Regions from separate parts of the Paenibacillus sp. FSL E2-8871 genome, predicted to be linked through region 3. Evidence: riboswitches for the same ligand, from Rfam matches in the RefSeq annotation. Region 3 holds a riboswitch; each other region holds the start of a gene.

Region 1 (7,965 bases), 3.2 Mb from region 3:
CCTTATCTTAAGTTTCTAAGCAATTTATATAGTTAGTGTACTCTGATTGTTTATCGCAACAGCAGTAGCAGTAGCACTTATAGTTGTCATCGTCTTTGTCTCCGTGGTGGCAACTAGTCTTGCTCTTTTAGTTGCAGTTGTTCTTGCAGTTGCTGCTGCCTCCCCCGGAGCAGAAGCGAGTCTTTAGAAAAACGTGCTTGCTTCTGGCTGGTACAGCCCGGTGCGCACGGATCAGTGTTAAAAAGTAGTTGGTTAGGTTAAGAACGGAAAGGGAATTTGGAACTGTAGAAACGGAGTGTTCGCCTTTATCCTCGGATTTCTACCGCTAGAAGCGGTTCAATAAGGAAATCTGAGGATAACAGCGATCGGAAGTCCAAAATCCCTTGAAGTGGTTCATACCTAACAAAGTTTGTAAGTGCATCCATTCCAACGACCACCAAACGGAAGACATAGGTTTTGATATCAATTCAAGGAGGGTTCATTCTATGAAAATGGTACTTCTATCAGGCGGTTCAGGTAAACGGTTATGGCCGTTGTCCAACGACTCACGTTCAAAGCAATTTCTAAAGGTACTTGAAAGCCCTCAAGGTGAACCAGAATCCATGGTACAACGTGTCTGGAGACAGCTGGAGGAAGCAGGGATGGCAGAATCATCTTATCTGGCCACCGGCCGCAGCCAAGTAGAAATGATACAAAGCCAACTGGGAAGTCATGTGCCGATTATCGTTGAACCGGAGCGTCGGGATACTTTTCCGGCTATCGCCTTAACAGCTACCTATCTTTATTCAGTGGCAGGTGTTTCTCCAGCGGAGACGGTAGCAATATTGCCTGTTGACCCTTATGTAGAAGCATCCTTTTTTGATACCATAGCTATGCTTGAGGGGACCATGCTGGAAAGTGGAGCAAATCTGGCCCTAATGGGTGTTGTTCCTGAACATGCCTCAGAGAAATACGGATATATTATTCCTACCACCGAAGAGGCGGGGGGAAATGGTTTTATGAAGGTGAGTCACTTTCAAGAGAAACCAGACCGTATACAAGCAGAACAGCTCATCGAGCAAAATGCATTGTGGAATTGTGGAGTGTTTGCCTTCCGCTTAGGGTACTTGTTAGATATTTTGCAGCGTAAAGGGTTGCCTTTAGGATATGAAGAATTGCAGAAGCAGTATAAGCTATTGTCTTCCATCAGCTTTGATTATGAAGTGGTGGAGAAAGAAGAACATATTGTGGTGCAGCCGTATGATGGATTCTGGAAGGATCTTGGAACGTGGAATACGCTGACAGAGGAAATGAGCAGCAAGCATGTAGGAAAAGGTTTTGTAACGGCGGATTCTGAGGGGACTTGCTTGATTAATGAGCTGGATATTCCGATTACGGTAATTGGTGCGAAGGATCTGATCATTGCGGCTAGCCCGGATGGGATTCTAGTTACCCATAAAGCTGAGAGCCCACGGATTAAAGAAGTGCTGAAGACCTTTGAACAAAGACCGATGTACGAGGAACGCCGCTGGGGCCATTACAAAGTTATTGATTATGTGAAATATGATGAAGGCAATGAAGTGCTGACCAAACGGATTTTTATATCCGAGGGGAATAATATCAGCTATCAATTACATCGCAAGCGTAGTGAAATTTGGACAATCGTCAGCGGCGAAGCAAGTATTGTGCTGAATGAGAAAAAACATAATGTGAAGGCTGGGGACGTGGTACGTATACCGGAAGGAACGAAGCACGCGATCCTTGCTTTGACGGATGTCGAGTTTATAGAGGTACAAACGGGTTCTGAATTAGTAGAAGAAGATAACATTCGTATTACTTTAGACTGGAATGATATAGAACTACAACAATTCATTTCATAGGTCTAACCTATCTATTTAACCAATCCAAAATTTCTTGAAACAGGTAAATTGACTCAATTATCAAAAAAAGTCATAAAAACACTAAATATATCATTAATTGTCGTCGATACTTACGGTAAGAGAGATTATTTCTCTTAAATTGAAAAGGCAAACCTATCGAAAGGTAGGGACGCAAAGCTATAGGGCCTTCGAAAGAGTGGCAGCCTGGCTACCGAAAGGGAGATTATTTTGAAAGCTTACCGTACGTATCGATTATTTGGCGCATTTCTGTCACTCGTCTTGTTTCTGACTGCACTTCCGCTTACTGTTGGAATTTCGCCGTCTGTTGTCATAGCTGCTTCAAATTCTGGAACGCCAGTTACCCCAGGAGCCTCACCTGAAGCCGTAAAGCTGCTTAACTATTTTTACTCGATCTCAGGAAAAGGTATTATTGCTGGTCAACATGACTATTTAGAAAGTCCAGATGAAATTAACAATATGCTGAAGGGAACCAGCGGACAATATGCCGCTCTTCACGGTTATGAACTGGGCGCGATCAGCGGTCAGTCAGAAGGAACGATGGCCTGGCAGCGTCAAAATGTGGTGAACAGCGCCATCAACTGGAATAAAGCGGGCGGGATCGTAGCTATGACTTTTCATGCTAACCTGCCGGGCACCTCTTATGGCTGGGATAATGTGAAAAAAACACTTAGTCAGAATGAGTTCGATAGTTACGTTACACCGGGTACCAAGCAATATAACAATCTGATCGCTGAACTTGATAAGGTGGCAGTCTCCCTAAAAAGCTTGCGCGATGCCAATGTTCCGGTGCTTTGGAGACCCTATCATGAAATGAACGGGAACTGGTTCTGGTGGGGGAAGAAAAATAACTTTTCTAAACTTTGGAATATTATGTATGACCGTTTTGTTAACGTTCATAAATTAAATAATTTGTTATGGGTATGGAGTCCGAATGCTCCCAATGTTTGGTCAGATCCTTATGCGCTAACTTATCCAGGTGCTGATAAAGTAGATATTCTGGCAGCAGATATATACGAAAATGATTACCAGCAAAAATACTATGACAGCTTGTTGAGTCTAGCCGCAGGCAAACCGATTGCGATCGGGGAGAATGGTGAAATGCCTAATCTGGAGAAGCTTCAGCAATCACAAAGTAAATGGACGTATATGATGAGCTGGGGAAAAATGCTTTACGAGAATAACAGTGCAGATACAATCAAAACATTTATGAATAGCAACTATACCCTGACCAGAGATAAATTAAATACTGGTCTGGCACCGACACCTAGCGCTGCACCAGCGCCGGCACCTCCCGAAGAAGAGGGGGAGGCAGCCATTCCTCTTGCGAAGGGGCTTGCAGGAGAATATTACAACAACATACAGCTATCGGGAACAGCAGCTCTTACTAGAACTGATGCAATTATCGATTTCAATTGGCGGCAAGGATCGCCGGATGCCGCCCTCGGGATTGATCGTTTCTCCATACGTTGGAGCGGTAAAATTAAGCCATTATATGATGAGCAATATACATTTTACACTACCTCAGATGATGGCATCCGTGTGTGGGTGAATGGGCAATCCGTGATTGATAGTTGGACTAAGCAAAGTGGTACTGAGCGTAAGGGTAGTATAACGCTGAAGGCTGGTCAGCTATACGATATCAAGGTGGAGTATTACGAAAATGAAGGCGATGCGAGAGTCCGCTTGATGTGGGAAAGTGCTAGTCAAGCTAAAGAGACAGTTCCAGCAAGTGCACTTTATCTTCCGGATGTCTCCTGATTGATGAAAATTACAGGTCGATCCTTAGTGGCTCTGCGTTATTGCAGAGCTACTAAGCTATAGTCCTCATTAGGTCAGAAGACGATTGTCCGATAACAGGTATGTTTATTTAGCACCTGTGGAGGCAGTACAGCTACCGAAAGGAGGATTTATTTGCGTAAATATTATAAGCAAAACAGATTGTTGTTTACTATATTACCGGTGTTTATTATTTTTTCCTTGCTGCCTTGGGGAGAGGTTAAGGGTCTTCCGAAGGCTATGAGTGTTTCTTCCGCTCTTCCTCCGGCTATACCAAGCAATCCATCAGCTTCTGAAGAAGCCAAGCAACTGCTGAGTAATTTGGTGAATCTACGTGGCAAAGGAATCCTGTCTGGCCAGCATGATTATCTAGAAAGTCCAGATGAACTGGTTCATAAGCTGAAGAATACATCGGGACAAAATGCCGTTCTACATGGTTATGAATTGGGGGCAATTAATAATCAACCCGAAGGGACGATCGCAGAACAGCGACAAGCTGTTATAGACAGTGCAATGGAGTGGCATCAAGAGGGTGGCATTGTAGCCATGACATTCCATCAGAGTTTGCCGGGGACTTCTCCGGAGTGGTCCAATGTAAACAGAAGTCTCAGTCAAGAGAAGTTTAATACTTATGTTACGCCTGGGACGGCTCAGTATAAGAGTCTAATCTCTGATCTAGACGAGATCGCTGGCTATTTGGGACAGCTGCGTGATGCCGGAGTTCCAGTTTTATGGCGACCTTACCATGAAATGAACGGCGGTTGGTTTTGGTGGGGGAAAAAGGACAATTTTTCAGCGCTTTGGAATATTGTCTATGATCGTTTTGTAAACACACATCAACTGAATAATCTACTGTGGGTGTGGAATCCAAATGCGCCGAATGAATGGGCAGATCCTTATGCTGCATATTATCCCGGTGCGGATAAACTCGATGTTCTGGCTGCGGATATCTACAATAACGATTATAAGCAGTCCTACTATGAAGATCTGCTCGCACTTGCTGAAGGTAAACCTATCGGAATCGGGGAGAGTGGGCAGCTGCCGAACCCGGATGTATTAACTGAGAAACAAAATAAATGGGTCTATATGATGACCTGGGGAAAATTACTGACAGAAAATAATACGCTACAGTCAATTAAAAGCTTTATGAATGACTCGTTTATAGTATCGAGAGAGGATTACGTTCTCACAACAGGAGGCCCTTCGATAGCACCGGTAATCCCGGTAACTCCAACGGGTTTGACTGGAGAATATTATAACAATACTGATTTAGAGGGAGAAGCGGTACTTATCCGCGATGATCGTAAGATTGATTTTAATTGGCATGGCGGGTCACCTGCACAGGAGATAGATGAAGATCATTTTTCTGTTCGCTGGAAAGGGAAGCTCAAACCCAAATTCAGTGAAAAATATACGATTTCGGCATCCTCTGATGATGGAGTCCGTGTCTGGATTGACGGAAAGCTGATCATCGATAATTGGAAAAATCAAAGTGCAACCCTTCATAAAGGAAGTATCCCGCTCACAGCCGGAACACTTTATGATATCCAAATTGAATATTATGAGAATGAAGGAGATGCTAATCTTCGCTTGCTGTGGGAGAGTTCCAGCCAGAAGCAGCAGGTGATTCCACAAGGGGCATTGTTCCTTCCTTAATCTAATGAAATGATAGGGTTAGACATTCCGGAAGAAAGAGAGGACCTATGGATGGGAATAACGAGGAGAATATCTAATAGAAAAAATAGGATAACTGCAAACAAACCATTACTGTTATTACTGAAATTCACCGCATTAACCGTCTTGTTTCTGTTGTCTGTCTCTGTTTTCGGAACGAATAAGACAAACGATTATAAGGTAGGTGCCAATATACCGAGACTATCTACAGGAAGTGATGTTGCAGCAGAAATACCGGATGGTACTGTGATCTGGAATCTGGGACAACATGATGGCTCAGCAGCTGAGTTCGCTGCGAGTGGCACTTCTGGCAGTAAGAAGGTATTTAATGTTCCTTACTCAGCGCTCAAATCATCGGCTCTTCAGAGCTTGCCTGCAGGCTTGAATGGAAAGACCCAGCCGGAATTAACGATCACTTATCAGCTAAATAAGATCCCGGAGAATGGGGTCTTATTTAGCGTAGGAATTCTGGATGCTTATAAATCCGTGCCGCAAATGAGTGTGTTTTCCAATCATCAATTGTCAGGGATCATTCAAATTGCGGGCGTATCGGGCACAGAAAGTGAATATAGCTTTCAAAAATCCTATGAATTATACATTCCCAAGGAGCAATTGAAGCTGGGAACGAACGAATTGAAGCTGCAAACGGTTCGCTGTTTATATTGCAGTGACAAAGAAGACGAATATTCCTGGTGGACTTGGGATAATCTCCGTTTAGAATCTCTTAACGCTCCAATTTCCGAGCCTATTCATGGCAGCTATACACTGACCGGAACAGTAGTGAATAATAAGCAGTTTTACTTTGATGAAGGTGCGGTTACGCACTTGCCTTATGTTATCAAATGGCTAGGGATGGCTTATAGCGGCAATGTGATGCGTACCAGCTGTGCCAGTGATGTCGGGAGATCCTGCTCAGATATGCTGGAATATTACAAGGTATTGCAGGATTACAACATGCAGGCGGTTGCTCTGTATTTGCATACTGGTGATATTAAGCTTAAGGCAGATGGATCGTTGCCTGCTGATGCGGAGAAAAAGCTGACAGATTATTTTGAACAATATAGCCCTTATTTTCAATATTATGAGGTAGATAATGAGCCAGGGTTATTCAATCGTTCTAAGGCAGTTAACTTGGCGATTGCGGACTGGTTGAATAAAAAGGGTAAGCAAATCGCGCCCCATTTACAAACAGTTGCTCCGGGCTGGGCGTATTGGCCGAGCTACAGTGAAGATTCCTGTGGTAATCAGAAGGGAACCGGGAAGGAATGTGGAGATCCGGATGGCTGGGAACGTGATCCAGAGCAACGTATGGAGCTGGAGAAGGTTACGGATTTGACCAATGGACACTCCTACGGCGACTCTTATATTTTTAGTAATGGAGGAAGCTTTACTGAGAATTTGAAGACCTTCACTGGCGCAGACAATGGACTCGGTAAAAAAATGCTGACCACTGAATTTGGTACCTCGGACAGTCATGTGGATGCCTATCAATACGGGGCGACGGAGCGGACAGCGGCTGTATTCGACCGGATCATGCGTGCGCATATTGGTTATGCAGATATGTTTGTGCAGCATGCTGCTTTTTTTAAGGATTTCAGTTTATTTAAATACGGGTTTAATTTAGAAGAGCATGATCCGGCAACCACAGAGATTTACTATACAGAAGAGAACGAGGATTCACGTGTCAGCATTATGAGAAGGCTCAGTCTTGCTTATGCTACGCATGGAGCTCCATTAACTTACCAAGTTGCAAACAAAGATGTGTTAGCCGACAAGCTGGTTTATGTTCGGGCCGTGGATACTTCTACATTGAAGCCTCTTGCGGGAAGTGGAGCGACCTCAAATAAGGTGCTGGTTAATTTCGTTAACTTTGAGTCTACTCCACAAACTGTGAGTGTAAATGTGACTATGCCGAAAAACGGGGTGTATGAAGGGGAACGTTTTGGAAACGGGGATACCTATGAAAAAGCAAGAAGTTATGTAACAGGTAAAAAGGCTACTCCCACGTTAACCTTTACGGAGACACTTGCTCCAGGAGAGGCTGTGCAGTATATTTTGCAGCCTTCCTCTGAAGTAAAGCCGTCGGCCCCTAAAGGATTCAAAACCGCAGCAACAAAAGGTTTAGCTGTAAAATTAAATTGGTTGGAGGCCCCAGGAGCAAGCTATGAGCTGCTTCGCGCTGAAGGTAGCGGCGGGGATATGAAGGTGGTAGCCACCGATGTGAAGCTTACAGAATATACGGATCATAATTTACGTGAAGGGACGTTATATACCTACGCGGTAAGGGTATCCGGCTCTAATTTACTGTCCGATAAAGTTCAGATTACAGCAACCGGACTGGTTCCTCTGGATCGTACTAAATGGAAGGTATCCTCAAATGTGAATACGGCAGCATCAGCTCCGAGTCTGGCTATCGATGGGGATCGGCGCACGCGCTGGGATACGGGGAAACATCAGGTTTCCGGAGAGTATTTTCAGATTGATCTGGGTGAAGCACATGAAATTGAAAGAATAGATTTGGATAGCACGTTATCACCTTTTGATTATCCAAGAGACTATGTAGTCTATATTTCTGACGATGCTCAAAACTGGAAAAAACTCACGTCTGGTAAAGGTACGAAAGAGCTTACTAAGA
Region 2 (7,965 bases), 2.9 Mb from region 3:
GTATTGTTTCAAAGAATCTTTTTCACCTCATGGACGGTTCCAGGTTGGGCTTCCATTGTAGGGGTCAATTTGCTCTTTAACGGTATCGTTCTGATGCTGCTAGGTGTAATCGGTGAGTATATTGGACGGATTTATGACGAGTCTAAGGATAGACCGTTGTATATTGTCAGTGAGACCATAGGATATCGTAACGAAGAAGAAGTGGATCGCCGGAAGGATTACAAAGATGTCAGATAAGAACTTTCGGACTGCTTTCATACAGTTTCTCAAATTTAATGCTGTAGGTCTGGTAAATACCCTCATTGATTTCGTAATCTTCACATTACTGAACTCACTTGGGATGGTATATGCGTTGGCACAGGTGATTTCTTATAGTGCAGGGACAGCGAACAGCTTTATTTTGAATAAAAAAGTAACCTTCAAGGATCGTGATCGTGGTAATAAAGAGGGTTTTGATAAGACGCAGTTGCTGAAGTTTATCGTACTGAATCTGGTAGTACTCGGAATATCGCTGTTGCTAATGCATCTGTTGACTGACAAACTAGGCATTCAAGTGTTGATCTCTAAGGTATTAGTAACGTTTGTGACGGTGATCATTAACTTCTTCGGAAGTCGTAAATGGGTATTCTAAAGTTCAGTAGAACCAATCTACGGAGGTGAAAATCATGCGTAAATTCTCGTATGTGCTCATACTGGCGGGGATCCTTATCATGCTCTATCCAAAAGCTAACGAATGGTATAACGACTGGCAGCAGGATAAGCTATTAGAATCAGCTGAACTGAGCACCAGTGAAAGTACTCCACCACCTGATCTAAAGAGCAGATATGCCGAGGTCACTCAGCTACTAGCGGAGGAATCAGCTTTAGATGCACAAGCACAGCCGCAAGAAACAGAAAAGCCGGAACCGGAAATTGAAGTGGGTGGCAAAGTTATCGCATTAATTGAGATCGATAAGATCAATCTGAAGCTACCTGTATTAGAAGGGGCTACTAAAGCGAATATGAAGCATGCTGCGGCCCATATGAAAGAAACAACTCCAATAGGAGAAATAGGGAACGCCGCAATAGCTGCACATAGAGCTAGAACTACGGGCAGATTGTTTAACAGGCTGAATGAGGTTGTGATTGGGGATACGATTACGGTAAAGACTAGCGATCAGACTTATAATTACGAGGTTTATGATATTTCTGTTGTACTTCCTAGTGATGTGTCTGTTCTAGACGGGAATAACAAAGATAAAATTCTTACTCTAATTACGTGTGACCCACTAGTAGATCCTACACATCGTTTGATTGTTCATGCCAAGCTTTCCTAATCGTTGACGAGAAATAACAAGAAAACTCAAATACAGAGAAATAACTATAAAATAATAGTAAATCTAGCAATTTTGTTCTTGTTTACGAGGATAAATATGGTAGTATAAGACTATAAAAGCTAAACACGATAAACGGCAAACCTATCGAAAGGTAGGGACGCAAAGCTAAAGGGCCTTCCCGAAAGGATGGCAGCCAGTTACCGAATGAAGAGGCTTTTTTTGTTTTTATAAAATATATAAGAATCTTAGATTCATATTTCTACTTGGACTGATTCTGTTAATTTGTCTAGTGAAATTAGAACAGATAGAGCTTATACGATAACGGCAAACCTATCGAAAGGTAGGGACGCAAAGCTAAAGGGCCTTCCCGAAAGGATGGCAGCCAGCTACCGAAAGGGGTTTTATCCGTGAAAAAGGTTTATTTTATGATGGTGGCGCTGTTCGTACTGATTACTGCGGTTCCGGTAAGCACAGCTCAAGCCGCAAGTGTAGATGCAAGCTGGTTGATTACATCGAAAGTGGCTCAAGGTGTTATTGGAATTAACTATGATATTCCGAAAGATAAAAGAATCAAACTCATGATCACTAAAGACAACAGCAGCTATACATATAACTTATATGCTTCTGGACAAGCTGAGGACTTCCCTTTACAACAAGGTAATGGTACTTATAAGGTTTCTGTTCTTGAGAACACAACCGGCAATAAATACAAAGCGTTATATTCCGAAGTAGTAGACGTAACCATGAGTGACTCGAATTCCGTATATTTGGGCTCCGTACAGAATGTGAAATGGAGTTCTTCTGATAAAGCGATCCTTAAGGCCAAAGAGCTTACAAAAGGCAAAACAACAGATGAAGAGAAAGTTAAGGCAATCTATAACTATGTAGTTGCTAATGTACAATACGATTATTCTCTTGCTAATAACGTAACAACAGATTACATTCCGAACATTAACAACACTTTGAATACTAAAAAAGGAATCTGCTATGACTATGCTTCTCTTTTTGCCGCAATGCTGCGTAGTGTAGATGTGCCTGCTAAATTGGTGATGGGGAATACTAGCTACGTTACGCAATACCATGCATGGAATGAAGTGTTGATGGATGGGAAATGGGTTACTATTGATACAACGGTAGATGCATCGTCAGCGAAGAATAAGAAGAATACGGATTTTATTAAGGCTTCAAGTAAGTATACTGCAGCAAAATACTATTAATTTGCATCGCTAGATTCATAACTCTATTAAATAAACAACTAGCTTAATAATTAAGCTAGTTGTTTATTTTTCTATTAGGGGTTGCTTTTCTATGAATAGATAGGTTATTATAGTTAAGCGTTGTTAGACAGCGTACAGGCAATGTTTGAGAGAGTTATATAAACGGATTTCGAAAAATAAAGCTTGCATTACTGAGAATAACATGATATATTATAAGAGTTGCTGCTGAGACATTAAACGGCGCCAACGAGAACTTGATCTTTGAAAACTGAACAACGAGTGAGTAGGAAATCACGAAAGTGAAATCCAAAATTAGAGAATTAATTTTCTCGTCAGATGTTTCAAAATGAGCATATCGCTCTTTTCAATACTAATTGGAGAGTTTGATCCTGGCTCAGGACGAACGCTGGCGGCGTGCCTAATACATGCAAGTCGAGCGGAGTTATTTTGAAAGCTTGCTTTCAAAATAACTTAGCGGCGGACGGGTGAGTAACACGTAGGCAACCTGCCCCTTAGACTGGGATAACTACCGGAAACGGTAGCTAATACCGGATAATTTCTTTTTTCTCCTGAAGAAAGAATGAAAGACGGAGCAATCTGTCACTGAGGGATGGGCCTGCGGCGCATTAGCTAGTTGGTGGGGTAACGGCCCACCAAGGCGACGATGCGTAGCCGACCTGAGAGGGTGAACGGCCACACTGGGACTGAGACACGGCCCAGACTCCTACGGGAGGCAGCAGTAGGGAATCTTCCGCAATGGACGAAAGTCTGACGGAGCAACGCCGCGTGAGTGATGAAGGTTTTCGGATCGTAAAGCTCTGTTGCCAGGGAAGAACGTCCGGTAGAGTAACTGCTATCGGAGTGACGGTACCTGAGAAGAAAGCCCCGGCTAACTACGTGCCAGCAGCCGCGGTAATACGTAGGGGGCAAGCGTTGTCCGGAATTATTGGGCGTAAAGCGCGCGCAGGCGGTCATTTAAGTCTGGTGTTTAAACCTTGGGCTCAACCTGAGGTCGCACTGGAAACTGGGTGACTTGAGTACAGAAGAGGAAAGTGGAATTCCACGTGTAGCGGTGAAATGCGTAGATATGTGGAGGAACACCAGTGGCGAAGGCGACTTTCTGGGCTGTAACTGACGCTGAGGCGCGAAAGCGTGGGGAGCAAACAGGATTAGATACCCTGGTAGTCCACGCCGTAAACGATGAGTGCTAGGTGTTAGGGGTTTCGATACCCTTGGTGCCGAAGTTAACACAGTAAGCACTCCGCCTGGGGAGTACGGTCGCAAGACTGAAACTCAAAGGAATTGACGGGGACCCGCACAAGCAGTGGAGTATGTGGTTTAATTCGAAGCAACGCGAAGAACCTTACCAGGTCTTGACATCCCTCTGAATCCACTAGAGATAGTGGCGGCCTTCGGGACAGAGGAGACAGGTGGTGCATGGTTGTCGTCAGCTCGTGTCGTGAGATGTTGGGTTAAGTCCCGCAACGAGCGCAACCCTTAACTTTAGTTGCCAGCAAGTAATGTTGGGCACTCTAGAGTGACTGCCGGTGACAAACCGGAGGAAGGTGGGGATGACGTCAAATCATCATGCCCCTTATGACCTGGGCTACACACGTACTACAATGGCCGGTACAACGGGAAGCGAAACCGCGAGGTGAAGCCAATCCCATCAAAGCCGGTCTCAGTTCGGATTGCAGGCTGCAACTCGCCTGCATGAAGTCGGAATTGCTAGTAATCGCGGATCAGCATGCCGCGGTGAATACGTTCCCGGGTCTTGTACACACCGCCCGTCACACCACGAGAGTTTACAACACCCGAAGTCGGTGGGGTAACCCGCAAGGGAGCCAGCCGCCGAAGGTGGGGTAGATGATTGGGGTGAAGTCGTAACAAGGTAGCCGTATCGGAAGGTGCGGCTGGATCACCTCCTTTCTATGGAGAATCGTCTTCTGCAATGAAGACATTCAAATCGGAAGTTAAACTTCCAAATCTCAGGTTTAGGCCTGTTACTCACTCGTTGCTCAGTTTTGAGAGTTTAAGCTCTCAGTAAGACTTGATCCTTGAAAACTGGATACCGAAACGAATTTGCGTTTTAGAACATCTTTTAGCAACTTGTGCAAACAAGTAAATGTTATTAGTGAGATGATTCCAAAGAGAATGTCATTGTATGATATTTTCCTGCGGAAAAATCAAGGTTAAGCTAATAAGAGCACACGGAGGATGCCTAGGCGCCAGGAGCCGACGAAGGACGTGGCGAACAACGAAACTGCCTCGGGGAGCTGTAAGCAAGCTTTGATCCGGGGGTGTCCGAATGGGGAAACCCAGCTGTGGTAATTCGCAGTTACTCATCTCTGAACACATAGGAGATGTAGAGGCAGACCAGGGGAACTGAAACATCTAAGTACCCTGAGGAAGAGAAAACAATAGTGATTCCGTCAGTAGCGGCGAGCGAACGCGGAACAGCCTAAACCTAAGAGCTTGCTCTTAGGGGTTGTGGGACGTCTCACATGGAGTTACAAAGGAATATGGTAGGTGAAGAGGTCTGGAAAGGCCCGCGATAGAGGTAAAAGCCCTGTAACCTAAACTGTGTTCTCTCCGAGACGGATCCCGAGTAGTGCGGGGCACGTGAAACCCCGTATGAATCCAGCAGGACCATCTGCTAAGGCTAAATACTACCTGGCGACCGATAGTGAAACAGTACCGTGAGGGAAAGGTGAAAAGCACCCCGGAAGGGGAGTGAAATAGAACCTGAAACCGTGTGCTTACAAAAAGTCAGAGCCCTATTAATGGGTGATGGCGTGCCTTTTGTAGAATGAACCGGCGAGTTACGTTTAACATGCAAGGTTAAGTCGAGAAGACGGAGCCGCAGCGAAAGCGAGTCTGAATAGGGCGAATGAGTATGTGGACGTAGACCCGAAACCGTGTGATCTACCCCTGTCCAGGGTGAAGGTGCGGTAACACGCACTGGAGGCCCGAACCCACGCATGTTGAAAAATGCGGGGATGAGGTGGGGGTAGCGGAGAAATTCCAATCGAACTCGGAGATAGCTGGTTCTCCCCGAAATAGCTTTAGGGCTAGCCTCGGTATAAGAGTAGTGGAGGTAGAGCACTGATTGGGTGCGGGGTCCGCAAGGATTACCAAGCTCAGTCAAACTCCGAATGCCATATACTTATTGCCGGGAGTCAGACAGTGAGTGCTAAGATCCATTGTCAAAAGGGAAACAGCCCAGACCATCAGCTAAGGTCCCCAAGTGTGTGTTAAGTGGGAAAGGATGTGGAGTTGCACAGACAACCAGGATGTTGGCTTAGAAGCAGCCACCATTGAAAGAGTGCGTAATAGCTCACTGGTCGAGTGACTCTGCGCCGAAAATGTAACGGGGCTAAACACACCACCGAAGCTATGGCTAGATACGTATGTATCTGGGGTAGGGGAGCGTTGTATGTGGGTTGAAGGTGTACCGTAAGGAGCGCTGGACAGCATACAAGTGAGAATGCCGGTATGAGTAACGAAAAGATCAGTGAGAATCTGATCCGCCGAAAGCCCAAGGTTTCCTGAGGAAGGCTCGTCCGCTCAGGGTAAGTCGGGACCTAAGGCGAGGCCGAAAGGCGTAGTCGAAGGACAACAGTTTGAAATTACTGTACCACCGTAATCCGCTATGAGCGATGGGGTGACGCAGGAGGGTAGTGACGCGGACTGATGGATATGTCCGTCTAAGCAGTGAGGCTGATGTGTAGGCAAATCCGCACATCGTTAAGGCTGGGCTGTGATGGGGAGCGAAAATTACAGTAGCGAAGGTCATGATCTCACACTGCCAAGAAAAGCCTCTAGCCAGGAGAAGGTGCCCGTACCGCAAACCGACACAGGTAGGCGAGAAGAGAATTCTAAGGCGCGCGGAAGAACTCTCGTTAAGGAACTCGGCAAAATGACCCCGTAACTTCGGGAGAAGGGGTGCCCCGGTAGTGTGAATAGCACGAGGGGGCCGCAGTGAAAAGGCCCAAGCGACTGTTTAGCAAAAACACAGGTCTGTGCGAAGCCGCAAGGCGAAGTATACGGGCTGACGCCTGCCCGGTGCTGGAAGGTTAAGGGGAGTGGTTAGGGGTAACCCGAAGCTATGAACCGAAGCCCCAGTAAACGGCGGCCGTAACTATAACGGTCCTAAGGTAGCGAAATTCCTTGTCAGGTAAATTCTGACCCGCACGAATGGCGTAACGACTTGGGCGCTGTCTCAACGAGAGATCCGGTGAAATTTTAATACCTGTGAAGATGCAGGTTACCCGCGACAAGACGGAAAGACCCCATGGAGCTTTACTGCAGCTTGATATTGAATTTGGGTACGATCTGTACAGGATAGGTGGGAGCCGTAGAAATCGGAGCGCAAGCTTCGGTGGAGGCGCCGTTGGGATACCACCCTGATCGTATCTAGGTTCTAACCTAGTACCCTAATCGGGTACGGGGACCGTGTCAGGCGGGCAGTTTGACTGGGGCGGTCGCCTCCTAAAGAGTAACGGAGGCGTTCCAAGGTTCCCTCAGAATGGTTGGAAATCATTCGAAGAGTGCAAAGGCATAAGGGAGCTTGACTGCGAGACCTACAAGTCGAGCAGGGACGAAAGTCGGACTTAGTGATCCGGTGGTACCGCATGGAAGGGCCATCGCTCAACGGATAAAAGCTACCCTGGGGATAACAGGCTTATCTCCCCCAAGAGTCCACATCGACGGGGAGGTTTGGCACCTCGATGTCGGCTCATCGCATCCTGGGGCTGAAGTAGGTCCCAAGGGTTGGGCTGTTCGCCCATTAAAGCGGTACGCGAGCTGGGTTCAGAACGTCGTGAGACAGTTCGGTCCCTATCTGTCGTGGGCGCAGGAAATTTGAGAGGAGCTGTCCTTAGTACGAGAGGACCGGGATGGACGTACCGCTGGTGCACCAGTTGTTTCGCCAGAAGCATGGCTGGGTAGCTACGTACGGACGGGATAAGCGCTGAAAGCATCTAAGCGTGAAGCCCCCCTCAAGATGAGATTTCCCAATTAGTAAGACCCCTTGAAGACGACGAGGTAGATAGGTTGGAGGTGGAAGTGCAGTAATGCATGGAGCTGACCAATACTAATCGGTCGAGGGCTTATCCTATACTTAAGACGCAAATTCAATTCGGATTCAGTTTTCAGGCATCAAGCCTGTAACACGCTTAGAAAATTCATTCTCACTTCTGGTGATGAACGAAATTTCACGCGGCAGCGTCTGTTTCACAGATGCATGTTTGGTGGCGATAGCGGAGGGGTTCCACGCGTACCCATCCCGAACACGACCGTTAAGCCCTCCAGCGCCGATGGTACTTGGACCGAAGGGTCCTGGGAGAGTAGGACGTTGCCAAGCACACGAAGCCATTGTTGATTTATCAACAATGGCTTTTTTGTTCCCTTTATCGCTTAATTTAAATAAT
Region 3 (7,965 bases):
TTTTGTTGAAACAAACACATTAATCTTGTTCATCGTGGAACATATCTCATTGTTTATGCTTGGGAGGCCATCAAATGATTTTATCTTTAGACCAAGGGACTACCAGTTCACGAGCCATAGTGTTCGATGAGGACGCTAGAATCGTCTCACAAGGGCAATATGAGGTTAAACAATCTTTCCCACACCCTGGCTGGGTGGAGCATGACCCAGAGCAAATTTGGGCGTCACAGCTTGCAGCTGCAAGAGATGCGATTACTCAGGGCGGGATAACGCCTCAGGAAATATATTCCATTGGAATTACAAATCAGAGGGAAACGGCCCTGATCTGGGATAGAGCAACAGGTAAGCCGATTTATCCTGCGATTGTGTGGCAGGACAGACGTACTGCAGAGCTGTGTGAAGAGATCAAGAGTAAGGGGTTAGAGGTACTCATTGCTAGCAAGACGGGACTCGTTGTGGATGCTTATTTTTCTGCAACTAAATTCTCCTGGATTCTTGATCATGTAGAAGGCGCACGAGAGCGGGCGAATAATGGCGAGTTACTAGCTGGGACAGTAGACAGCTGGCTAATCTGGAAGCTTACTGGCGGGGCTGTACATGCTACTGATGTAACTAATGCATCGCGTACGATGCTATATAATCTACATGAACGCTGCTGGGACGAAGAGCTAATGGAGGAGCTTCGTGTACCACGCACCATCCTGCCAGAAGTGAGGATGTCCGGTAGTGAATTTGGAGCAGCAGACGCGCAGTGGTTCGGGACAGAAATACCTATTCACTCTGTATTGGGGGATCAACAAGCTGCTTTGTTTGGACATACTTGTCTTGAACCCGGCAGTGCCAAAAACACATATGGAACTGGATGCTTTATTCTGATGAATACAGGTACAGAAGCTGTAGTCTCCAGTCATGGGTTGTTGACCACTGTAGCTTGGGGAATGGGGGATGAACTCTATTATGCACTCGAGGGCAGTGTGTTTGTAGCCGGAGCGGCTGTACAATGGCTTCAGGAGGGGTTAGGACTCATAACGGAGCCGGCAGGCTCGGAAGACAAAGCACGGGAAGTAGAGGACAGTGAAGGGGTTGTCGTCGTACCTGCTTTTACTGGACTAGGTGCCCCTTATTGGGATATGTATGCACGTGGAGCAGTCTTCGGTCTAACTAGAGGAACCACCTCGGGGCATTTGGTAAGAGCAACGTTAGAGGCATTAGCATTTCAGTCTAGAGATGTAATTGGGGCGATGGAAAAAGATGCAGGCATGCCATTGACCGGACTTCGTGTAGATGGTGGAGCGGTTCGTAATGATTTGCTGATGCAGTTCCAGTCTGATATCCTCGGTAGTGAAGTTACTCGAACTACATATGCGGAGACGACTGCGCTGGGAGCAGCACTTCTGGCTGGATTAACCTCAGGAGTCTGGACAAGAGAGCAGCTAGAAAGCTTTAACAAAGCTGAGAGGATCTTTTCACCTGTAATGGGTATAGATGAGCGTGAACGACGTTACAACGCCTGGAAAGACGCTGTAGCGCGTACCATGGGCTGGGAAAAACATGAAAGATATCAGTGATCAGGGAGATGCATATGTCTATGTTTAATGGAACAGAATCTGATCTACCGAGTGGACTATCTAAGCCTGCACTTCGAGCACTTCATGGTGCTGGGTATACACAGATTCACCAAATCAGTAAGCTCACTGTGTCAGAGCTTCTGCAGCTCCATGGGATGGGACCAAAAGGGATTGATGTACTACGGCGTGCGCTCACTGAAAAGGGGTTATCCTTTGCCAGCGAGTCCTAAAGAACAGATCAACCTAAAAAGCGGCAAGCTAAGGATAATCCTTGGCCTGCCGCTTTTTAGGTTGTAACGCTTAATATTCAATAACAAATGCAACGTTTTGCCATCCAGCGCCCACTGTCCAGAACAGAACTTTATCTCCGCGTTCGATCTTTCCTGTAGTAATAGCTTTGTGTAGAGCGATAAACGGGCTACTGGTTGAGGTGTATCCGAATTCATCACCTATGTAAACCGCAACCTCACGATCAATACCCACTTTTTCACAAACACCAACGATATTAGGTAGTGAAAGCTGTGAGAAACAGGCCGCTTTTATAGATTCAGGCGCTATGTTGTTATCAGATAGAAGCGTGCGAATCGATTCAGAAGCAGCATCTACGCAAATGGAATCATCAAATGGAATGAACTTCACATTGAATTCTCCAGCCGCGACGCCTTTTCTACCCAGATTAGCCAAGCCTTCAGCCGGGAACATGGAGTTGCCATAAACGCATGTGTCTGTTTGATAGACAGAATCAATGAAGCCTACCGCATTATCATCGCGCACAAGAAGGACTGCCGCAGCTGCATCACCGAAGTTAGCATAATAGACAGGATCATTCTTATCTGCATGAGGTGCTACATAATCGGATCCGATGACCAAAGCACGTTTAATTCTAGGATTGGCTTGCATTTGACGGCTCACCTGTTCTACGGAAGCAGTCATACCTGCACAGTTAGCGTTGCTATCTATACAAATTGTATGGGATGCGCCGTTAATTAAACGGTGAATCATTAAAGAGTTAGTAGGAAAGATATATTCAGGAGTTTGACTTGCATAGGCAATAAGATCGATATCAGCGCCAGTGAGACCATTTTTATCCAACACATTACTGGCAGCCTCAAAAGCCATCGTAAGAGAATTTTCTTCCTCATTCTTAATGCTATAGCGCGTATCACGACCTAAAGTGGTCAGTAGACCTCGGATATCAATACCCTTTTCGTCAAAATGCTTAATAAAAAAGTCGTTACCAACTTTATTACTAGGATGATAGATATCAATGTCTTGAATACGAATTCCGGTCATATGAATGAATCCTCCTGAAAAACTCTATAGTTTTTTTAGTTATAAGAAGAATTAAGCTGTAACGGTGGAAATGATCTCGATGTTATCTAGTCCTGCTTTACGACCCAGACGAGCAAGCTGCATTTTAAGAATTGGGTTATTCTCAAGGGTTAGATTTACTTTTACAAATCCATCATTCTTAAACATTACGAAGCAACCTTCCAAAAGAGGCACAACATCAGGAGCAGTTACGTTTAGCTTTCTGCAGTCGATTTGTAATTCATAGTCAGCTGGAGTGATAGGATTAATAGTTTGTTGATAAGCTTGGATAGATTTCAGACCATCTTCTTCAGAAAATGTTCCTTCCAGCTCAATATTGATCACTTTTTTAGTAGTGTCTGTCTTTAAAATAAACTGTCCCACGTTAACATCTCCCGATATTTTAATTTTACTGAAAATAGTTACTTTATTTCTTCAATCGTTTCGAGAAGAATATTAAAAGCGGTGATGATTCTAGGTGCCCCTATAGCGGGTACTAAGTGTAATAGAATACCTTTGAGTTGTTCTACAGTAACTCCCACACGAAGAGCCATGACATAATGAACACCCAATTGATCAAACTGACCCATCGAAATCAGGGCAGAGATAACTGCGATTTCCTTCCAGTCAGCTTCGATTGTGTTGCGTTGAAAAATATCGCCGTAGGCATTCCCCATAATAAATTCAGCCAAATCGGGGAAATGTTCTTTAATCGGAGCCAGTGCTTTAGCTCCGTAGTCTCCAGAGAGATTCGTGAAGTGGTTCAGACCACTGTTTACATTGTCTTTCATAAGTGACCTCCTAATTTAGGTTCAAAGTACGGTGAGCAGTCGGAGGGACCTCATCACGGTCTGTTAGCAGTTCAATGACGGCAACACGGTTGATGGCAACAGCATCCTTGATGGCTGTTTCGAACTCCTCCGCTGTCTCACATTTGTAACCCTTAGCGCCTAGTGATTCTGCGAATTTCACAGCATCCATAGGGACTTCGTAGATAGTTCCGTCAATACGTCCTGTAGTTTTTTCCATACCTTTTAGAGCCATATCTAGCTGTTTATTATTCACAACAATGAATATGACAGGAATATCCTTGCAGACAGCAGCGTTAATCTCTGCGCCTAGCATCATAAAGCAGCCATCTCCTGTAATGCAGAAGATCGTTTCTTCTGGAGCAGCAACCTTTGCACCAATCGCCATTCCGATGGAATTACCCATACAAGCAAAGTAAGCATCGAAAACAAAACTGCCCGGTTTCTTAACCTTGTACCATTTCGCAGCATGGAAACCGTGACTTCCATCATCAACAAAGACTGTGCTGTTATAAGGAATCAAATCACTCATCGTACTCAAGACCGATGCAAGTGAAAGGTTTGGTAAAATCGGAGGCTCTTCGGTATAATCGGAATTTGTCGGTGCTTCGCGTTTTGTGATGTTGTTCGTGTCAATATTATTGAGATAGTAAACTAGATTGTCCCGTAGATCTCCAGTCACTGGAATCGTTTTAGAGAACAATATTTTTCCGACAAAAGTCGGATCGCTATCAAACTGAATTAATGTTGCAGGATGATTTTCCCTTTTAAGATTACAAATAGTCATATCACTTAAACGTGACCCGAGAACGATAAATAGATCACTTTGATTCAGCAAGTCATCCCCATGGGTACAACCGCCTACTCCAATTGGACCGTGATAGAGTGGATGATCCCAAGCTATAGCCCCTTTACCACCTGGAGATGTAACTACAGGAATATTAAATGTTTCCGCTAATTGAATTAGCTCACTATGTGCTCCTGAGCGGTTAACGCCTTTACCCGCGATAATTATTGGATTCTTAGAGTTATTTATAGCATCAAGTACACGGTCGATATTAGCATGGCTAACCAGTGATTCGCGTTCAGGGATTACAATATTACATTCCTCTAGCAATTCCGTTTGTACATCAAAGGGAATACAAAGGTGAACTGGACCACGATTACCGCTCAAAGCAATGGATATGGCATGATTAAAGATTGTGTTAAAGTGATCTCCACGTTCAATAAGCTTGCTATATAAGGTGGCAGGTCTAAACATATCAGCTAAATCAGCTAGAAAAGAAGTAGAGTCCTGACATTGGGGAATTCCAAGCTCTTTAATAGATTGATGGCCAGTAATAAATAGGACAGGTAGGTTGTTAGCCTTAGCATGTGCTGCTGCAGTTAATAGGTTTGTTCCACCAGGACCTGAAGTACCAAAAGCTACACCTAGTTTTCCAGTTTTAAGCGCATACCCGGCTGCTTCGAAGCCGGAACTGGACTCATGTCTCCCAGGAATAAATTCAATACCGTAATCTACCATTTTAAGAACAATAGGACAAATGGATTTCCCAATAATACCAAAGGAATGGGTAACACCTAGGTTCCGTAGTGCTTCCGACATGTAATCTGCGACTGTCTTCAAAAAATACACCTCACAAGTTGATTGTTATTTTAAAATCAAACATTAGAAAACCTGTGCTCTGAATTAGGGCACAGGTTGGTGGCATAAATCGCCATAGAGACTGAACAATTGTTCAGTCGTCTTGGTTTTCTGCAACCTGGCAGTCATGGCCTCTGATTAAAAATGAGGCTGTAGATCCATGGTTTTGCGTCATCCTCTTTCGAAGATTTTGCCAATATTAATTTTAAAATTTATAAGAATAATTTTCCTTTACAATATATTCCTAGAGAACCTTTGTCAATATATTTTCGCAAATTAACTCGAATTTTGACGAAAGTCTTGTCCAACCTATGAAATAATAGATATAAAAAAAACTCCCCCTAAGTCAAAACTTAGGAGGAGTTTTTGGACTTGTTTATATATTTTTGCAAGTGACTTAAAACTTGAAAATATGGATAGTCTTCTGTAGATTAAACACAGCCTGTGTCATTTTCTCAGTTTCTTCAGCAACAGACTGCAGGGCATTAATTTGTTCATTCATAGCGGCGGATACTTCCTCGGTGCCGGCAGCGGTTTGCTGTGTGATTGCAGAGATATTCTCTATTGCACTTGAGATTTTCAAGGCACTTTCCAACATCAGATCACTTTCAGCAGAGAAGGAAGAGATTTGCTCGGTAATATACTGCACACTTTGCACAATTTGAGCAAAGATATGAGCAGATTGAGTGATCATCTCATTCTGTACCTGTACGACTTCTTCGTTGATAGCGATATTGTCAATCGCTTGTTTGATATCAGTTTCGATGCTCCGAACTAAGCCAAAGACTTCCTTCGTTGAAGCCGTTGATTCCTCGGCAAGTTTACGAACCTCCTGTGCGACTACAGCAAATCCTCGACCATGCTCTCCGGCGCGTGCTGCTTCGATGGAGGCATTCAGCGATAAGAGGTTGGTCTGCTCAGCGATCTCTGTGATGGTTTTTGTAATCATCGTAATTCCGCGAGCATTATGAGACAGGGCTTCGATAGTATCAGCTACTTTTTGAGTAGCCTGGATGTTTTTGCGCATGCCTTCAGCTTGAGTATCAACGGACTGCCGTCCTTGTTCAACTAGTTCTAATGTATGTATTGAACGTCTGTTCATTTCTTTCGTTGAGTTCGTATAATTGGATACTTTATTCTCAATATCTTTAATGGATTCTGTCATTTCAGCGATATCCGTAGATATTTCATTTGCACCAAGAGCTAGCTCGTTAGACGAAGAGGCTACCTGTGCCATGACAATTTTCAAATTTTGATTCTTATCTTCGATTCCACGGCTTGCATCCATAACTTGACGAGTGATTTGTGATGCTTCTGTCAAAATCTTCTTGAGCTTGTCAATCATAGTATTAAAGGAACGACTTACGTCCCCCATAGACCCGTTCTCATCGGCTCTACTAGTAAAATCCCCTTTTGAAATACTATGAGATACATTCGCGATGTCATCAAAAGAAGATGTAAGCGTTCTCTCGATAAAGCGGGCCACGGGGAAAGTTAGAGCAGCAAGAACTACGATTAGAACAATACCCAAAATAATGTTGCCTAAGATCATAAAAGTAACTAAAACAGGAATAGCAAATAGTGCGGCAACGAGGTAACATCCGGCAACAATTCTTTGTTTTAACGGAAGTTTATGCATCCAGTTCATTGGTATAATGTCCTCCTTATTAATATTATGTATTGGTGTTATTATATGGGATTTAAAGGTGATTGGTCTATAGTAAGAACTGACATAAATCTTCTTTTCGGAGTAGTTCTTTAGATTTCGTGTCAAAAATCCTCATAAATAGCGGAAATTTTTGCGATAGCAGACTTTACCATCTCTAAAAGTTCTTGCGGTGAAAGTACAATAACCGAGGGACTAAAAGAAAGGATTATCCGGCAGGCCGACTCGATCGTATTAAATTCGGCATCTACGTTTACCCACTCTGCTTTGCTAGTTGGCTCTATCAATTGGACAGAGACGAATCTTTCTCGCTGTAATTCTTTTAAGATAGATGTTCTAACCCTTAGCTTTACTTGATACTTTGGCAGTGCTGCTTTAAAGGCAGTGGTGGACTCTTCCCAGTACTGTTTTAAATCAAAGTCATCAGGTCTTTTAAACCACTCATGAGTCTCCTCAACGTTAACTAATCTGGACACACGAAAGGTCCGTAGTTCATCTTTGCTTTTGGCTACGACATACCATACTCCGCGTTTTGCAACTAACCCAAGAGGTTCAATGAAACGGACCGTTGTCTCGTTGCTCCGGAGATAAGTGATTTTTACTTTGCGGTCCTCCCAAAGTGCTCTCTGCAGTACAGAAAGGAACGGATAAGTCTCATCCGAAGGATGCCAACTGGCGCCATCAATATGAATACGCTCGCTTAGGTAATTTGCTGGGTTACTAAGTCGATGTGAGGATGCAGCCTCTAGTTTGAGAAGAGCGGAAGAGTAGTCGTCTTGTATCCCCAGATCCTTCATTATTGATGCGTCAGCGGACAGAAGCAGTGAACCAATCTCTTGTGGCTTCATTCCCGTTAGGGAGGTTCGGTACCCTTCAGTAAGCATCCAGCCTCCTTCACGACCACGTTCAGCTAAAATGGGTATTCCTGAAGCACTTAATGCTTCCATATCACGAAACACAGTTCGT
Region 4 (7,965 bases), 3.3 Mb from region 3:
CTGACCGATTTCTTTAAACAGCATGACTCTTTCCAACATTTCTTTAAAATAGCTGAAGTCAGCTATGCGTACAAAGATCGGTCCCAAACCAGTGATCGCAAACTCTAAAGGAATCGGTCCTTTTTGCCATGGTGTACCTGATGCGACCCCTTCATTAAATTCATCAGAGATAAGTTGATATTGCTGGTCATCAAAATCTACGAAGGATAAAGTCTTTTTGCCGAATTGCTCTTTAATTCCATTATGCTTCACATTAAGGCGATCAAAACGCTTTACCCAGTAGTCTAATGAAGCATCTGTTGGTACCCGGAAGGATGTCTTGGCGATCTCATTGGTTCCGTGTACGCCTTTAGGAATGTTAGGAAAGTCAAAGAACGTCATATCCGTTCCGGCACTGCCCTTATCATCTGCAAAAAACAAGTGATACGTTTGGATATCGTCTTGATTGACGGTTTTCTTCACTAGACGCATTCCCAATACGTAAGTGAAGAACTCGTAGTTTTTCTCTGCGCTGCTTGTGATAGCTGTTACGTGGTGAATCCCTTTTAAATTTCTCATGATTATACACTCCTAAAGTTAGTTTGATTTTGTACTATAATTCCCTAGATCAAGAAAGATTAATTGAATTATCTTAATGTTAAGATATCATTCAAAAAAAATCTCTTTCCAACATTCGATTACATGTATCTTATATATTATCTTTACATTAATTATCTTTAACTTAAGATAAATTTAACACACTCCTTTGTTGTTGTCAACAAAACACTATAAAAGATAACAGCCTTGTTCAGTATGTAAATAGACTTACTGAACAAGGCTGTTTTGTTTTGGTGCTTACTCGATCACAAATTTACCAACCGTCTCATTCATCATTTCCGCAATATTCGCCTGGTGCTCAGAAGAAGCAGCCACATCTTCAAACGCTTGTAATGTATCTGAAATGTGATTTCGAATGCCACTTACATTGTCCGCAGACTGTTGAGATACTGCGGCAACATTCGTCATCGCTTGATCTACCTCTGCCATTGATAGCTTCAGTCCGTGCATTGAAGATACCATTTCACCTGTGATCTCATGAAACATATCGGCATCATTTTTATATTGCATACTTACTTGCTCGAAACTCTCATAATCACTTATCACCGTCGAATCGATAAAATCCAGTAGCGCTTGTGATTGAAAGGACACATTCTCAAAAGCATCTTCCACTAGCAGTGTCATTTTCTGAATTTTCCCCACCGATTCCTCCGACTGTACAGCAAGTTTGCGTACTTCATTAGCAACTACAGCAAATCCTCTTCCCTCATCCCCAGCTCTTGCTGCCTCAATGGAAGCATTCAAGGACAATAGATTCGTTTGAGCTGCAATCTCCGAAATGTACCCGGCCATTTCTCTTACTTCATTAACAACTTTCCCAGCCTCGATCGCGTGCATAATGGAATTTTGTTTCTCAGCATACAAACTTGTCGCATATTGAATCGATGCTACAGCCTTTTCCTTCGCGGAAGCTGCCTGTACCAGAATTTCTTCGGAGGTATTTAGTGCTACTCCCGCCTTATTACTTAGCAGATCTGCATTGGAGATAATCTCTTGTACTGTTGCATTTACTTCTTCTGTTGTAGCACTTAAAGATTCACTTCCAGAAGCAACCTCTTGCGAGGAATTATAAATTTGATCCATTGTAGCATTTACTTCCTCAACTGTTGCAGATAATTCTTCACTAAGTGCACCTAACTCTTGTGCTGAGGAAGAAGCACTAGCTACGATGGTTTGTACTTGCTCTGCCGAATGATTAAGCGACTTCACGATTCGACCAAATTCATCTTCAGCATCAAACTTAGCTCTTTGAGTCAGATCTCCTCGACCAAACGCCTCTGAAAAGTTCAGGATAATGGTTACTGCTCGTGAGAAATATCTTCTCAAGGACAAATATGAACCGATTGAAATCAGGATAACGAGAAAAGCAACAATGATATTGACCGTAAGTCCTTTTTGAAATAGCTTCTTATTCTGAACATCTGCATTTTGGGCACTTCCTAAGTTCATTCCAACTAATTTTCCAAGGTCTTCATTTCGTTTCGTATTTAACGCTTCAAGATTTGAAGTGGTATCTTCACTAGGATCATATGTAGGTGTATTCAGCATCTTCTCAAGCATCGGAAGCTGAATTTGCCGATACTGTTTCGTTAATGATAAAACTTCAGCATAAATCTCCTTTTCGTTTGGGAGGGAACGTGTTTCTTCATACTTATTCAAGATTCCATTGTTTTCAGCTTGAAGCTCAACAACTTTCTGATAACTCTCTTGAAGTTCGCTTGGATCATGACTAGCGATCATCTTATTCGTTAAGGTTACTATTTCATGATTATTTGATTCGAATTTCCCAAGTGCATAAACTGACGTAAGATCGTTCTTATACATACTTCTAGAGTTCGCATACATATTGCTGAAATACACACTACCAACGATCGCAATGATCAGAGCACCTAACAGTAATATTGAATTAGTAACAGTAATTTTGCCTACGATAGTCCAATTTCTCATTTTCCTCATGCTTTGCACTCCCTATGTACTTTTAATTAAGCTTTCATATTCTACTACTGGCATTGGTTTCGCGAAATAGTATCCTTGTGCGATTTCACAATCTATTTGTTTCAAAAAATCAATTTGCGCCTCTGTCTCAACTCCCTCTGCCACAACTTTCATATTTAAATCCCTAGCTAGTTTGACCATACTGGCAATTACTATCTTCCCTGTCTCATCATTTGACTTACTCATCAGAAAAGCCCTGTCTAACTTAATGACATCAGCAGGGAAATATTGCAATACATTTAAGGAACTATAACCTGTCCCAAAATCATCGATAGCTATGGAAAATCCTTTACGTTTCAACTCCAACAAAATATCTCTAACAAACTCTAAATTTTGGAATACAATAGACTCGGTCAGCTCTAACTCTATCAATCTAGCAGGTACCTGGTACCTGTTAATAATATTCGTCAAATGGAGCAGGAAATCATTATGGTATAGGGTTATAAGCGATATATTCACTGAAATCGGAAGTGGCTGGATTCCTTCCTGGATCCATTTACTCAACATGATACATACTGATTTAAACACCATTAAATCTAATTTCACAATAAAGCGATTCCTCTCAAATATGGGGATAAATACTGCAGGAGATATAAGTCCCTTCTGAGGATCATTCCATCGAACCAATGCCTCAGCGCCATGAAAACTGTTCACTCGCAGATCCATTTTAGGTTGTAAATATACTATAAATTCACCATTTGTCATGGCAGCATCCATCTTTCTTACGATGTCTTGCTCTTCGTGTATCTGCAATAGCAATTGTTCGTCAAAGAAAGTGCATGAGCTCTTGTATCCACCTTTAATGGACTTACAAGCGATTCCTGCTCGGTCAATACATGTGAGGATATCGCTCTGACGATCATCTATACAGTAAATTCCACAATTAATCACTAGCCTAAAACCTTCTTCATTTCCAAACGTATAGTCGCTCATTTGTTCAGTAAGTACTTGTATACGGATGAATAATTCCGCCTTATTGTCATACGAAGTGAAAAGAATAAAACGATCACCCCCTAAGCGTCCAATGACATCCTCGTCTAATGTGTTTGCTGTTAAGCTATTAGCCACTTGAATCAAAATACTATTTCCTTCATGAAAACCGACAATTTCATTTATGTATTTAAATTGTTCAATATCAAATTGCAACACAGCAAACTTTGTATTCGGTTTCTCTTTAAGTAAATACTGAGCATCTATAACAAATTTATTCGTTCTAGAAAGATGTGTTAACTCATCCTCAAAGGCAATCCTCTCCATCTGTTTCCTAATTTTGCTCTTATTTAATAGAATGTTAACAAATATGATCAATAGTAAGACAAACATGATTACACATAATAGAAAAGTCGCCTGACTCATTTGAGACGCTTTGGCCATGATCAAATCTTTCGGTATCACGGAGAGAATATACCAGTCCTCAACCCCCTGGATGCCAGAATAACCAACCATTTTGCTATCTCCGTTAATCCAAAATATTCCTACTCCAGATTTTTTTGCGGTTATGTTCTCTTTAAAGATTTGCAGTTGTTTCTTATTTCTAGAATCAATACTTATACTTTCGAATATGTTATCAATTGTCTTATCCTCTTCGAGATTCTTCGATTGGATAATGACTTGTCCCTTTTGATCAATGATTTGAGAATAACCATGACCTTTAAAGAAGGAAACTGCAAGAGCATCATAAAGATCCTGTGTATATTTGCTGGCAGATAAAGCACCCTTCACTTCACCTTTAAACTTAAGTGGACTATTGATCGTGATAATTTCTTTATTGGAGATCTTATCTAAGAATGGATCAGAAATACTGCTAATACCCTGCAGAGCCTTTTGGAACCCTACTTCATCTGATACATCAAACATTGTCCCATCTGATGCGTAAGCTTTACCATCTGGGCTGTTGATGCTAATTCGAATAAAATTATATTTTTTATCAAAGTGATGCAGATATTTTTTGGTCTTATCCCAATCCATATAATTGATTTCCGAAATAGAATCAGCAATTCCATCTAATGAATCTAATCCACCCTGTATCATATTTCCAATCGATCTACTCGCATGTATCGTAGCTTCTGATGTAGCAGCAACCGCTTCTTGCTCATAAGAGTTAGCAGTCCATTTTATGAAATAGTAAGAGCACCCCCAAAATATCAACGTTGCCATTATGACGAGGCCTATCATTCTCCATACTCTCAGTGGTTGTGTCTGATCCATGTACTATCATCCTTTTTCCGATTTATTACGTTTTTTTATTAGAAAACGAGCAAAAAAAAAGCCGCTATCAGAATGATAACGGCTGCATATGCATCAAAAAATAAGAGCATGAAACTCCCACTGCATGCAACCGGCTGTCATATCTATAAATAGATTTAGACCCTATGGCTTTGTGTCCCTATTTTTCAATAGGTTTACCAATATTCTGTTTTACTATTTTTAGTCCTAAATACTCTATTAAAAATAGGCTACCACCAAAAGACCTATCTCCGCTGTGATTTAATTTTTTTCAATGGGAAATTTTTCACAAACCTCAATGTTAACTTTAATATAATATTTATTAATGTAAAGCAACAATTCTGCGAACAATTATAAAATTAGATACTAAAGCCCAATGTAACATTTATATATGTCACATTGGGACTTACTTCTCAACACGAATTATGTTTGTCTTACAAACGCATAACGAAGAACAGCTTCTTCTAAAATATCAATCCCCATAATGATATCATCCAAGTCTGTATATTCATTAGGATGATGACTAAGTCCATCTACAGAAGGAACAAAGATAAGCCCTACTGGGCAAAGTTTGTTCATGTTCATGGCATCATGCCCTGCACCACTGATCATCCGTTGACTCGATATCCCCTTCTCTTCACAAATGGATTCTAGAACATGAGTGATCTCATCCGATAATAGGACTGGTTCCTCGGAGATGATTTCCGTACTCGCAATTTCAAGTTGTCTGCTCTCTTGTACTGAGGCTATCGTCTGATATAAATGATCTAACACACGTTGCCTGGATGCCACTGAAGTAGATCTGATATCAATTTTAATTTCCACTTCTCCCGGAACCACGTTCATAGCGCCATTCAAGATATCTATCACCCCTAGCGTCGCAACCGTTCCAAATTCTTGTTCGAGTTTGGCTCCCTTCTCAAGCTCAAGTGCTATTTCTGAGGCACCCAGAAAAGCATCTTTTCTCATATTCATAGGTGTCGTTCCAGAGTGGGATGCCTTCCCTGATATTTGAATATGAAGCCTCACGGGTGCAGCAATTCCAGTCACAATTCCTATTCTTTTATTATTGTTTATTAAGACAGGACCTTGCTCAATATGTAATTCAAAAAACGCTTTTAATTCTTCATTCTCTCTACTCGCCTGATCAATACTGTTATAATCCAGTGCACATAGCGAAAATGCCTTTTCCATTGTAATACCGTCTTTGTCCTTCAAAGATCTATATTTCTCCTTCTGAAATAACCCTGACATTATTTTGCTGCCTACTGTTGAAATACCAAAACGCGAGGATTCTTCACAGGCAAATGAGATAATTTCAATCGGATGATCCGTTTCAATCCCTTTTTCGTTTAGACGTTTGATCACTTCCAAAGCAGCCGTTACACCTACTACCCCATCGTACTTCCCACCTTGGTATACCGTATCCAAGTGAGAGCCCATTACAACGGGTGGGAGCCCTTCTATCTTTCCATTTCTTCTAGCAATCACATTTCCGCAATGATCCATCCGAATATCTAAATTTTCAGCCTTGCACATCCGCATAAAAGCACTCGTACATGTCTGCTCTTCATTTGTATAGGCAATTCTAGTGATGCCCTTCTCACCCGAGTTATATTGATTAATATTATCAAATAAAGCCTGATATCTTCTCTTTCTATCCATGCTAATATCTCCAATCCTGGGTATTCATGATTATGGTTTCATCAAAATTCGTGAATGATATACAATAGAGGTAGTGCTAGTCTTTAAAAATTACTTACTTGATGAGGTGTAATGGGTAACTATGAAGAAGACCATTATTTTTAAAGAAAATGACTCATTTACAATTAAAGCTGATTTTTATGAAACAAATCGTCCCCAAGCCCCTGCTATTGTGTACATTCACGGAGGCGGCCTGCTTTGGGGTGATCGAGAAGATCTATCCGAGGAAATGATACAACTTTACACTAATAATGGCTTTGCGCTATTTTCGATTGACTATAGATTAGCCCCTAGGTCAACCCTATCTGACATCCTTGAAGATGTCCAAGATAGCCTTCTTTGGTTAGAAAAGGAAGGACCAAAACAATTCTCCATTGACCCCTCGAGGATCGCTGTAGTGGGAAGCTCAGCAGGTGGTTTCCTTGCACTAAGCACAGGAATGTTTACCCATAAGCCACGTGCGATTGTTTCCTTCTATGGATATGGCGATATTAGCGCTCCATGGGCACTCGAACCAAGTAAATTCTATTGTGAAAAGGATATCGTCTCCATGGAGATTGCAAAAGGTACAGTGTCCGATCAAATCATTACGAGCGCAAGCGTTGACGAGCGTTTTCTTCTCTATTTATATGCAAGACAATCCGGTCGTTGGATCGAAGAAGTGACAGGCTTGAATCCTTCTCTACATAAGGAAGAACTTCTCAAATTCTGTCCTATTCATCATGTAACTAAGGAATTTCCCCCTACATTGTTACTTCACGGAACGAACGATGTAGATGTGCCATATGAACAATCGGTATTCATGAGAGCTGCGCTAGTGAAAGAAGGAGTAGCGGCAAAGCTTATTACTATTCCAAACGGAGAGCATGTATTTGAAAAAGATTTCGATAACCCTGTTGTGCAAAAAGCTCTTCATCAGGTGATTGATTTCCTTCAGCTTCATCTTGCTGAGTAGGTCTGTAGAAGAACAGGAAAATCCGGCACTAAAATAGTGCCGGAAAATATAGGAGACCGCATGAATTATTTCTTGTTTAATTCGTGGAAATGCGTCCATAAATGATCGCAATCTTCTCTAGCTTCCACTTTAATCATATTAACAACACTCTCATCATGCCCCACAAAATATTCGCGAAGGTGAATGTCAGAGAAGCCATGCTCTTTCGCATCATCTCTTGTGCTGCAATAATGAACTTCCTTAACCCCTGACCAAATAATAGCGCCCATACACATCGGACACGGTTCACAGGTGGCATAAATTACACAATCCGATAAGTCCATCGTGTCTAGCTTTTTGCAAGCTTCTCGGATAGCTACCATTTCCGCATGTGCAGAAGGATCCGTATCTCTCATCATCGTATTGCTAACCGCTGCAATTACTTCATCGCCTCGGACAATCGTTGCACCAAACGGGCCTCCAAATTTCTTGTTCATACCCTCAATCGT

What was found. Region 3 has a riboswitch for cyclic di-GMP ahead of NYE25_RS11585 (thiamine pyrophosphate-binding protein). Riboswitches for the same ligand answer to the same signal wherever they lie in the genome.
Region 1: it holds a riboswitch for cyclic di-GMP, as region 3 does, so the genes downstream of both, NYE25_RS25740 (glycosyl hydrolase) here and NYE25_RS11585 (thiamine pyrophosphate-binding protein) in region 3, are expected to answer to the same signal.
Region 2: it holds a riboswitch for cyclic di-GMP, as region 3 does, so the genes downstream of both, NYE25_RS24230 (transglutaminase-like domain-containing protein) here and NYE25_RS11585 (thiamine pyrophosphate-binding protein) in region 3, are expected to answer to the same signal.
Region 4: it holds a riboswitch for cyclic di-GMP, as region 3 does, so the genes downstream of both, NYE25_RS26195 (bifunctional diguanylate cyclase/phosphodiesterase) here and NYE25_RS11585 (thiamine pyrophosphate-binding protein) in region 3, are expected to answer to the same signal.

The regions. Positions count from the first base shown of each region.
Region 1 covers NZ_JBBOBV010000001.1:5,727,927-5,735,891, forward strand. Annotated here, with positions in the region: gene NYE25_RS25735 (sugar phosphate nucleotidyltransferase) at 486-1,859, shown strand; cyclic di-GMP riboswitch class I at 1,996-2,075, shown strand; gene NYE25_RS25740 (glycosyl hydrolase) at 2,088-3,638, shown strand; gene NYE25_RS25745 (glycosyl hydrolase) at 3,792-5,312, shown strand; gene NYE25_RS25750 (discoidin domain-containing protein) at 5,364-7,965, shown strand, end outside.
Region 2 covers NZ_JBBOBV010000001.1:5,359,453-5,367,417, forward strand. Annotated here, with positions in the region: gene NYE25_RS24215 (glycosyltransferase family 2 protein) at 1-237, shown strand, start outside; gene NYE25_RS24220 (GtrA family protein) at 227-631, shown strand; gene NYE25_RS24225 (class D sortase) at 666-1,316, shown strand; cyclic di-GMP riboswitch class I at 1,441-1,521, shown strand; cyclic di-GMP riboswitch class I at 1,630-1,710, shown strand; gene NYE25_RS24230 (transglutaminase-like domain-containing protein) at 1,724-2,533, shown strand; rRNA gene NYE25_RS24235 (16S ribosomal RNA) at 2,905-4,462, shown strand; rRNA gene NYE25_RS24240 (23S ribosomal RNA) at 4,724-7,652, shown strand; rRNA gene rrf (5S ribosomal RNA) at 7,782-7,898, shown strand.
Region 3 covers NZ_JBBOBV010000001.1:2,505,747-2,513,711, reverse strand. Annotated here, with positions in the region: gene glpK (glycerol kinase GlpK) at 75-1,568, shown strand; gene NYE25_RS11605 (DNA-binding protein) at 1,583-1,798, shown strand; gene NYE25_RS11600 (3-oxoacyl-[acyl-carrier-protein] synthase III C-terminal domain-containing protein) at 1,869-2,861, opposite strand; gene NYE25_RS11595 (hypothetical protein) at 2,913-3,263, opposite strand; gene NYE25_RS11590 (carboxymuconolactone decarboxylase family protein) at 3,302-3,670, opposite strand; gene NYE25_RS11585 (thiamine pyrophosphate-binding protein) at 3,681-5,324, opposite strand; cyclic di-GMP riboswitch class I at 5,443-5,538, opposite strand; gene NYE25_RS11580 (methyl-accepting chemotaxis protein) at 5,731-6,981, opposite strand; gene NYE25_RS11575 (helix-turn-helix transcriptional regulator) at 7,104-7,965, opposite strand, start outside.
Region 4 covers NZ_JBBOBV010000001.1:5,838,035-5,845,999, reverse strand. Annotated here, with positions in the region: gene NYE25_RS26205 (ring-cleaving dioxygenase) at 1-558, opposite strand, end outside; gene NYE25_RS26200 (methyl-accepting chemotaxis protein) at 835-2,553, opposite strand; gene NYE25_RS26195 (bifunctional diguanylate cyclase/phosphodiesterase) at 2,566-4,800, opposite strand; cyclic di-GMP riboswitch class I at 4,923-5,009, opposite strand; gene NYE25_RS26190 (Zn-dependent hydrolase) at 5,242-6,483, opposite strand; gene NYE25_RS26185 (alpha/beta hydrolase) at 6,605-7,477, shown strand; gene NYE25_RS26180 (nucleoside deaminase) at 7,543-7,965, opposite strand, start outside.